4 regions of the Kocuria sp. LHG3120 genome follow, and region 4 is predicted to be linked to each of the others. Evidence: riboswitches for the same ligand, from Rfam matches in the RefSeq annotation. Region 4 holds a riboswitch; each other region holds the start of a gene.
The links. Region 4 has a riboswitch for S-adenosylmethionine ahead of ACP7CD_RS12965 (hypothetical protein). Riboswitches for the same ligand answer to the same signal wherever they lie in the genome.
Positions count from the first base shown of each region.

Region 1: it holds a riboswitch for S-adenosylmethionine, as region 4 does, so the genes downstream of both, ACP7CD_RS08290 (cobalamin-independent methionine synthase II family protein) here and ACP7CD_RS12965 (hypothetical protein) in region 4, are expected to answer to the same signal.
Region 2: it holds a riboswitch for S-adenosylmethionine, as region 4 does, so the genes downstream of both, ACP7CD_RS10455 (methylenetetrahydrofolate reductase) here and ACP7CD_RS12965 (hypothetical protein) in region 4, are expected to answer to the same signal.
Region 3: it holds a riboswitch for S-adenosylmethionine, as region 4 does, so the genes downstream of both, ACP7CD_RS08910 (MetQ/NlpA family ABC transporter substrate-binding protein) here and ACP7CD_RS12965 (hypothetical protein) in region 4, are expected to answer to the same signal.

Region 1 is NZ_JAFCWG010000003.1:288,425-290,596, forward strand. It holds gene ACP7CD_RS08280 (IclR family transcriptional regulator) at 1-44, shown strand, start outside; gene ACP7CD_RS08285 (3-hydroxybutyrate dehydrogenase) at 202-966, opposite strand; SAM riboswitch class I at 1,159-1,262, shown strand; gene ACP7CD_RS08290 (cobalamin-independent methionine synthase II family protein) at 1,276-2,172, shown strand, end outside.
Region 2 is NZ_JAFCWG010000004.1:303,706-305,877, forward strand. It holds gene ACP7CD_RS10445 (SRPBCC family protein) at 1-173, opposite strand, end outside; gene ACP7CD_RS10450 (ArsR/SmtB family transcription factor) at 177-530, opposite strand; SAM riboswitch class I at 796-902, shown strand; gene ACP7CD_RS10455 (methylenetetrahydrofolate reductase) at 973-1,899, shown strand; partial or broken gene metE (5-methyltetrahydropteroyltriglutamate--homocysteine S-methyltransferase) at 1,956-2,172, shown strand, end outside.
Region 3 is NZ_JAFCWG010000003.1:442,667-444,838, reverse strand. It holds gene ACP7CD_RS08915 (methionine ABC transporter ATP-binding protein) at 1-10, opposite strand, end outside; gene ACP7CD_RS08910 (MetQ/NlpA family ABC transporter substrate-binding protein) at 7-900, opposite strand; SAM riboswitch class IV at 1,001-1,117, opposite strand; gene dxr (1-deoxy-D-xylulose-5-phosphate reductoisomerase) at 1,162-2,172, opposite strand, start outside.
Region 4 is NZ_JAFCWG010000006.1:116,043-118,214, forward strand. It holds gene ACP7CD_RS12955 (hypothetical protein) at 97-285, shown strand; gene ACP7CD_RS12960 (hypothetical protein) at 388-684, opposite strand; SAM riboswitch class IV at 1,102-1,227, shown strand; gene ACP7CD_RS12965 (hypothetical protein) at 1,241-1,468, shown strand; gene ACP7CD_RS12970 (PIN domain-containing protein) at 1,480-1,863, shown strand; gene ACP7CD_RS12975 (glycosyltransferase family 4 protein) at 1,867-2,172, opposite strand, start outside.

The DNA.
Region 1 (2,172 bases), on a different contig from region 4:
TCACGGAGGCCCACCGGCTCTCCCGGGAGCTGGGTCATCGCTGAGCGGCCCGGACCGGCGGCGGACCGGCCGGCCGCCGGTCCGTCAGGACCAGCAGCGGACCGTCCGGGCCACCGGGACCGTCCGGACCACCAGGTCAGTCCGGGCCGCCGGGCCGTCCGGACGCGGCGCCGCAGGGCGCCGCCGCGGCTCGGGGCGGGCTCAGCGCGCCGTCCAGCCGCCGTCCATCGTGTAGGAGGCCCCGGTGACCATGGACGCGTGCGGTCCGGCCAGCCACGCGACCAGGCTGCCGACGTCCTCCGGGTCCACGAGCTTCTTGATCGGCGTCTCGCCGAGCATGATCCGCTCCACCACCTCGGACTCGGGGATCCCGTGCACCCTCGCCTGGTCGGCGATCTGCTTCTCGACGAGCGGGGTGCGCACGTAGCCGGGGTTGATGCAGTTGCTCGTCACCCCGTGGGCCGCGCCCTCCACCGCGACGGTCTTGGACAGCCCCTCCAGGCCGTGCTTCGCCGAGACGTAGGCGCTCTTGTAGGGGGACGCCCGCAGCCCGTGCACGGAGGAGACGTTGATGACGCGCCCCCAGCCCCGCTCGTACATGTGCGGCAGCGCGGCGCGCACCAGCAGGAACGGGGACTCCAGCATCAGCACCAGGATCCGGTGGAAGTCCGCGGGGTCGAACTCCTGGAGGGGGGCGACCTTCTGGATGCCGGCGTTGTTGACCAGCACGTCGACCTCGAGGCTCAGCTCGGCGAGCGCCGCGGTGTCGAGCAGGTCGACGGCCCACGCGCGGCCGCCGAGCTCGTCCGCGACGCGCTGCGCCCCGGCCTCGTCGACGTCGGCCACGACCACGTGCGCGCCGGAGCCGGCGAGGGCCCAGGCGGCGGCCAGGCCGATGCCGCTCGCGCCACCGGTGACGAGCGCCGTGCGGCCCTCGAGGTCCTGCTGCTGGGGCGTCTGGGACATGGGGGTCCTTCCTCTGGTCCGTCGTGCCCGCGGGGTGAGGGGCACGGATCACCGCCACGGTATGTGATCCAGGCCATGTTCGCGAAGGACAGCTCCTCCCGGGAGTGCGCGCTGGGTCGCGTCACACGGCGTCATGTCCGTCATCCGGGCGCCGAATGGCGCAGCGCGCACGGGTGCGCTTGGATGACAGGGTCACCATCCAGAGCGGCCGAGAGATCTGGCTCGACGACGCCGCAGCAACCCGGGCGACGGCATCCCCGTCCCGCCTCCGGTGCTACCGCCAGGACCGATGGAAAGGACGCACGACCCATGCTGCGAAGCGCCGACCGCATCCGCACGACCCACGCCGGGTCCCTCCCGCGCACCCCGGCGCTGCTCGAGGCCAACCGGGCGAAGGGGGCCGTCCCGGAGGCGGAGTACGACCGGCTCCTGCAGGACTCGGTGGTCGACGTGGTCCGCCGACAGCGCGAGCTCGGGATCGACGTGGTCAACGACGGCGAGTACGGCCACGTCATGGCCGCGGAGGTCGACTACGGCGCGTGGTGGCACTACGTCTTCGCCCGGATCTCGGGCCTCACCCCCGGCGACGTGGACCTGTGGGAGCAGGAGCCGCAGCGCTCCTCGCCCGGCAGGGTGGTCCTGACGAGCTTCGGGGACCGCCGGGACCGCCGGCTCTTCCACGAGGCGTACACGGACCCCTCCTCGGGCATCACCACGGGCAAGCAGGCGCCGTTCCCGAAGATCACCGGGAAGCTGGAGTACACGGGCCACGCGGCGCTGGAGGCGGACATCCGCAACCTCAAGGCCGGGCTGCAGGCCACGGGCGCGAGCGAGGGCTACCTCGCCGCGCTGTCCCCGGGCTCGTGCGCGCGGCTGGAGAACACCCACTACGCGGACGAGGACGAGGTGCTGACCGCCTGCGCCGAGGTGATGCGCGAGGAGTACCGGGCGATCACCGACGCCGGGCTGATCGTGCAGATCGACGACCCGTCCATCGCGGAGAACTGGGACCAGGTCAATCCCGAGCCCGGCGTGGAGGACTACCTCGCGTTCACCCGCAAGCGGGTCGAGGCCCTCAACTATGCCCTCGAGGGCATCCCGGAGGAGCAGGTCCGCTTCCACCTGTGCTGGGGCTCCTGGCACGGCCCGCACACCACGGACCTCGGGTTCGAGCACCTGGTGGAGCTCATGCTCTCCATCAGGGCC
Region 2 (2,172 bases), on a different contig from region 4:
CGGAACTCGAAGCCGTCGATCCGGGTCCGCAGCCCGCGCGGCCCGATCCACTGCCGGAACAGCTCGGGGTCGGCGTGGGCGCGGAAGACGTCGGCCACGGGGTGGTCGAACTCGCGCTCGAAGTCGATGAAGGGCAGGCCGTCGGGGACGGTCAGGTGCAGTGCGTGTCCCATGGTTCAGTCCTGGGTGTGCTGGCCGCGGTCCGCGGCTCGGGTGTCGAGCACGGCGTCGAGGCGGCGGAACTGCTCCTCCCGGACCAGCCGGTACCGGTCGATCCACGCGGTGAGCGCCTCGAGCCGTGCGGGGTCCAGGTGGACGGGCCGGCGCTGGGCGTCACGGGTGCGCGTGACGAGCTGCGCCTGCTCGAGGACCTGGATGTGCTTCGAGACCGCCTGGAGGGAGATCGCGAAGGGTTCCGCCAGTTCGGTGACCGTGGCCGGTCCGCGGCTGAGCCGGGCGACGATGCGGCGGCGGACCGGGTCGGCCAGGGCCAGGAAGGCCCTGTCGAGCTCGTCGTCGCCGGGATCCACGGTGTTTGTCAACTGATTCCTTGATCAACCTGTTGGTTGTCAAAGACTAGGCCGCCCGCCCCGGCCCGGCAAGACCCGAGACCGGATCGTGACGGCCCCGGACCTGCGCTCCTCATGGGCCTCGCCGCCGGTGCGTCGTCGCCGGTGCGTCGTCGCGCGTCGGTGTTGCGTCCTGTGACGCCGCGGTCGTCACAGTCGGCGCACCGGCGTCTTCTGGGCGCCCGCACTTGGCAGCGCGGCGGGGCAGCCGCTGGAATGGGTCCTGCATCTATCCAGAGCGGCCGAGAGACCTGGCTCGTCGACGCCGCAGCAACCATCCGCGCCCCCGCCACGGGGTGCGCGGAACGGTGCTCCCGCCAGGACCGATGGAGCTGTCGCAGCCTCCCGGGTCCACTCCGGGACGGCTGCTGCCCTCCCTCGGGGTGACCCTTGGAGGAAGAACGTGACACCACGCCCGACCGCCCGGCCGGCGCCGCCGTCCCTGTCCTACGAGCTCTATCCGCCGCGCAGCGCGGCGAGCGCCGACACGCTGCTGCGGACCATCGAGGAGCTCGAGCCCACCCGTCCCGACCACGTCTCGGTGACGTACAGCGGGGACGAGCAGCGCCGGGACAGCTCGCTCGCCCTGCTCGACCACCTCCTGGCGCGCACGAGCCTGCGGCCCCTGGCCCACCTGACGTGCGTCGGCAGCACTCGGGCCGAGCTGGAGCAGACCGTGGCCGCACTGGTCCGCCGCGGCGTCCGGGGCGTCCTGGCCCTGCGCGGCGACCTCGACCCGGGGGCCGAGCCGGGCGAGCTGCGGCACGCCGGCGAGCTCGTGGAGCTCGTGCGCGAGGTCGAGCAGCGCCACACCGCGGCCCTGGCGGCCGGCCGGCTCGCCGTGGGCGTGGCCGCCTACCCGACCCGGCACCCGGAGTCGCCGTCCTTCCGGCACGACGTCGAGGTGCTGCTGGCCAAGCAGCGCTCCGGGGCGGACTTCGCGATCACGCAGGTCTACTTCCGCCCGCAGCGCTACGAGCGCCTGGTCGCGGCGGCGCGGGCGGCCGGGGTGACGATCCCGATCGTCCCGGGGATCATGCCGGTCACCGACCCGCGGCGGCTCCGGACGCTGTGCCGGCTGGCGGGCCTGGCGCCCCACCCGGGCCTGGCCGCCGCGCTGGAGGACGCGCCCGGTCCTGCCGAGCGGCACCGCGCCGGCGTGGCCTTCGCGGCGCGGCTGGCCCGCGCCGCCCTGGACGCCGGCGCCCCCGGGCTGCACCTCTACACCTTCAACGAGCACGGGGCCGCGCTCGACCTGCTGGAGCACGTGGACCTCCCGCGCGTCCCGCACGTGCCCGTCGCGCTCGAGGACCTTCTGCTCCCCGCCTGAGCACGCGCCCACCCACCGTTCCGCACGACCCCTCGACACCCCTTCAGGAGACCACCATGACCACTGTCCCGTTCCCCGCCGCCACCATCACCGGCTACCCCCGGATCGGCCGCCGCCGCGAGCTGAAGAAGGCCCTGGAGGCCTACTGGGCCGGGCGCTCGACCCGCGAGGAGCTCGAGTCTGCGGCCGCCGACCTGCAGCTGGCGACCCACCGCCGGCTCGTGGAGCTGGGCCTCGGCGCCCGGGACTCGTCCCTGCCCGCGGCGTTCCCCC
Region 3 (2,172 bases), on a different contig from region 4:
CCGCGCTCACTGCTCCTGGTCCTTCAGCTCCTGCTGGTAGCGCGCGGTCAGCTCCTGGAGCTCCTCCGGCTCCAGCTGCAGCGGCACGGCGGTGTCCTTGGTCTCCTCCATCTCGGCGTCGAGCACGGCCTGCTCGTGGTAGAGGTCCGCGACCTGCCGGAGGGTCTCGTCGTCGGCGAGCTCCTCCGTGGTGGTGAAGAGGTTGACGTAGGCGCGGGAGCCCTCGGACTCGGGGTCGTCCTGGGCGAGCGCGGACTGCGGGTCGATGTCGGCCCGCGAGAGGAAGTCGTTGTTGATGACCGAGCCGGCCACCGAGTCGAGCGAGAGCACCGTCTGCTCCGCGGAGACCGGGGTGACGCGCACCGTGGAGGCCTCGGTGTCGACGTCGAGCTCGGTGGGGATGAGGGTGTCGCTGGTCAGCTCCACGAGACCTGCGGCCTCGAGCACGAGCAGGGCCCGGGAGAGGTTCACGGCGTCGTTGGGCACCGCGATCTCGTCGCCCTCCTGGAACTGCTCCACGGAGTCGTACTGGTTGGAGTACAGGCCCAGCGGGTAGATCGAGGTCGAGCCGATCGGGGTGATGGAGCCGCCGGCCGCGTTGTTGTAGTCGGCGAGGAACGGGACGTGCTGGAACCAGGTCATCTCCACGTCACCGGACTCGGTGGCGGGGTTCGGCTGGTTGTAGTCGGAGAAGTCGACGTACTCGACGGTGATGCCCTGCTCCTCGGCCACCCTCTGGAGGGCGTCGTGGGTCGGGTCGGTGCCCACCACGCCGATGGTGACCTTGTCGTCGGCGAGCACGCCCTCGCCGGAGGACTCCCCGGCGGAGCCGCCGCAGGCGGTGAGGGCGAGGCCGAGGGTCGTGGCCAGGGCGAGGAAGGGGAGGCGCTGCGATCGCATGTGGTGCCTTTCCGTGGGTCCGGGGTGTCGGAGGTCTCCACCGGGGCCAACGGGTCCGGCGGCCACGGTCGAGGGCGCGCCGGAGGGCGCGTGCGCGGTCGGACCGTACTTGCCGCCGGCCGTCGTCGGCCGGTGCCGGATGGTTCACCTGGGGCACCCCACTACGGGAGAGGGTTGCCGCCCAGCAAGCCAGGGCTGCACGCTGGGACTCGTCATCCGCCTGACAGACTAGCACGTGCGGCGGGGCCGGGCCCGGCCCGGTCAGCGGGCGAGGACCTCGCGGGCCCGCCGGCGGGCCCAGCGCTCGGCCGCCAGCACGGCCTCGAGCTCCAGCGGGCCGTCGTCGTCGTGCTCGCCCAGCACCGCCTCGACGGTGTCCACGATGGCGGGGAACCGGATCCGGCCGTCGTGGAAGGCGTGCACCGCCTCCTCGTTGGCCGCGTTGAACACGGCGGGGAAGGTCCCGCCCCGCTCCCCCGCCGCCTTGAGGAGCTCGACGGCGGGGAACGCCACCGGGTCGAGGGGCTCGAAGGTCCACTCCGTGGCGCGCGTCCAGTCGCACGGCAGGGCGGCCCCGGGCACCCGGTGCGGCCAGGCCAGGCCGAGGGCGATGGGAAGGCGCATGTCCGGGGGCGAGGCCTGGGCGAGGGTGGAGCCGTCCACGAACTGGACCATGGAGTGCACGACCGACTGGGGGTGGACCACCACGTCGATGCGCTCGAGGGGGACGTCGAAGAGCAGGTGGGCCTCGAGCACCTCGAGGGCCTTGTTCACCATGGTCGCCGAGTTGGTCGTCACCATCAGGCCCATGTCCCACGTCGGGTGGCGCAGCGCGTCCCGGGGCGTGACCGTCTCGAGCTCCGCCCGGGACCGGCCGCGGAAGGGCCCGCCGGAGGCCGTCAGCACGAGCCGGTCCACCTCCCCGGCGGTGCCGCCGCGCAGCGCCTGCGCCAGCGCGGAGTGCTCGGAGTCCACGGGGATCAGGGCGTCCGGGTCCCCGGTGGCCGCGGCGGCGGCCTTGACGAGGGCGCCGCCGGCGATCAGGGACTCCTTGTTCGCCAGGGCGAGCCGGTGCCCGGCCCGCAGCGCCGCCAGCGTGGGGGCGAGGCCGATGGAGCCGGTGATCCCGTTGAGCACGAGGTCGGCGTCGGGGTGGGCGGCGGCCGCGGACGCGGCGTCGGGCCCGTGCACGACGTCCGGGCGGTATCCCCCGGCCCCGGCGGACGCGGCCCCGTCCGCGATGAGGCCGGCCAGCCGGGCGGCGTCCTGGGC
Region 4 (2,172 bases):
GGGCTCCGGCCCGTTGATCCTCCAGAACCGTCGTCGGGCTGCGCCCGGCGGCGGTTCTGTCGTCGTACCCGCCGAGCAGCACCGGGAGGAAGCGCCGTGACCGTTCCCGATCCGCTCCCCGCCGCGGAGGAGCCGGAGGACCCCTTCGTGGTGAACCGGGTCTCCGACGCCGAGCTGGACGTCTCCGTGCCGTTCGAGGTCGAGGCCTCCGAGTGGGGATTCGACGGCTCCGCCGACGAGGCCGGCGGCGGCTGGGGCTCGGCGGGGGACTACGGCCTCGAGTGAGCACCCCGCGGGTCCCACCGGCGCTCCGGACGTCACCGTCCTCCCGCACGACGGAGGCCGCAGCCCGACGGGCTGCGGCCTCCGTGCGCTCCTGTCCGCCGGCTATGCCGACAGCGGGAGGGACGAGGGGTGGAGCTTGAAGAACGGATGCCGTCCGGTCGCCGCGAGGGCTCCGGGAACGAGGAGCTGGCGGTACTTGGCGCACCATTGCGCCGTACCCTCCGTGTGCTCCGCCGCGGCGGCCAGGTCGTCGGCCTCGGGGCTCAGGTACTCCTGCACGTCCCCGTCGGTCGACGTGAGACGGACGAGGTGGAGATCGGGGAGGGCGGTGACGGTCACGTCGATCCACTCCTCGCGCTGGTCGGTGGTGATGGCTGTTCTTTCTTCGGACATGGTCATGTTTTCTCCTGACGTTCTTGCAGGCATCCGATGGCGTTGCCCGCCGCTTCGTCATCCGATCCACCCGGGAACATCGGGTTGGCGCGCAGCGGGTCGGAGCCCCTCCACGGTTCCGCCGGGGATCGTCGATCTCCGGCCGAGGGCGTGGACGCCGCATCTCGAGAAGCAGGTTCAGGCTACCCCGCGGCACCGACACCTCGACAAGCGAGTCGTGAGTTGTGTCACTGAAACGTAATGCGCGGGGCCGTCGCCTGCGCCGTCCCCGGTACTACGGGACCCATTCCAGCGCAACGATGTGTCGTCGAGATGTCCGGGCGGTGACACCCCGGGGAAGGCCTGTGCACAGGAGGGGGCACCGGATCCGGCCGGGTCGCCGCACGCGGACACGGTTCGGCCGATGTGGTTCAATGGGGAGAGCTTCAAGAGACCCGGTCGGCAAGCTCCGACTTGACCGGGCACCAACCCCATGTTCACGGGTGGTTCGGATGACGAAGCGGCTCGCATCGCCGCAGCAGCGGTACCCGGTGCGAGCAAGAGCGCACGAAGGATCCCGGTCATGTCCGACCCCCGCCACTCCGCCGCCCGCACGGGCGCGTTCCCCCAGCCCTCCCACGCCGTCCCGGCCACCGGGGACGGGACCCGCCGCGACCCCGCGCCGAGCGTCCCGGCGATCAGCGTCTCCGCCATGAGCGTCGAGGACTACGCCCGCGTGGTGCAGGTCCGCACCGAGTTCGTGGACTTCCTGCTGGCTCCGGCCCGCGGGGAGCTCGCCGCCGCGGCCTGAGGCCCGCCGCCGTGGACCTCCTCCTGGACCGTTCCGTGCTGCTGGGGGTGCGCACCCCGGAGCGCTGCCCCGAGCTGGCCGAGGTCCTGCGCCGGCACGGACACCGGCGGCTGTTCCTGCCCGCCACGGTGCTCGGGGAGCTGCTCGCCGAGCGGCCCGACGAGACGCTGTGGGCGGAGCAGCTCGAGCTGCGCTTCCCGGGCCGGGTCCTCCCCGCGGACGCCGCCGTGGCCCGGGCGTGGGGAGCGCTGGCCGCGACGGGGGCGGCCGATCCGCTCGCCGGGCTCACCGCGGCCACGGCCCTGGTCCACGGGCTGACCGTGCTGACCGCGGAGCCGGGGCGGTACGCCGGCACCGGGGCGCCCGTGCTGGACGCGTCCCCCGCCCGCCGGTAGCCCTCAGACGGCCCGGCGGTGCCGGCGGCTGCGCCCCTGCCCCTGCGCCGAGAGCGCCACGGCGCGCTCGTAGTGCTCGAGCAGCTGCCCGACCAGCACGTCCCACGTCCGGCCCTGGACCGCCGCGTGCGCCGCGACGCCGAACGCGGCCCGCTTCGCCTCGTCGCCCAGGAGATCCGCCACGTACCCGCGCAGCGCCCCGAGATCGCCCGGGGGATAGAGCCAGCCGGTGCGGGACCGGTCCACGAGGTCGAGGGGACCGCCCCGGCCGGTCGCGACCACCGGCACCCCCGAGGCCATGGCCTCCTG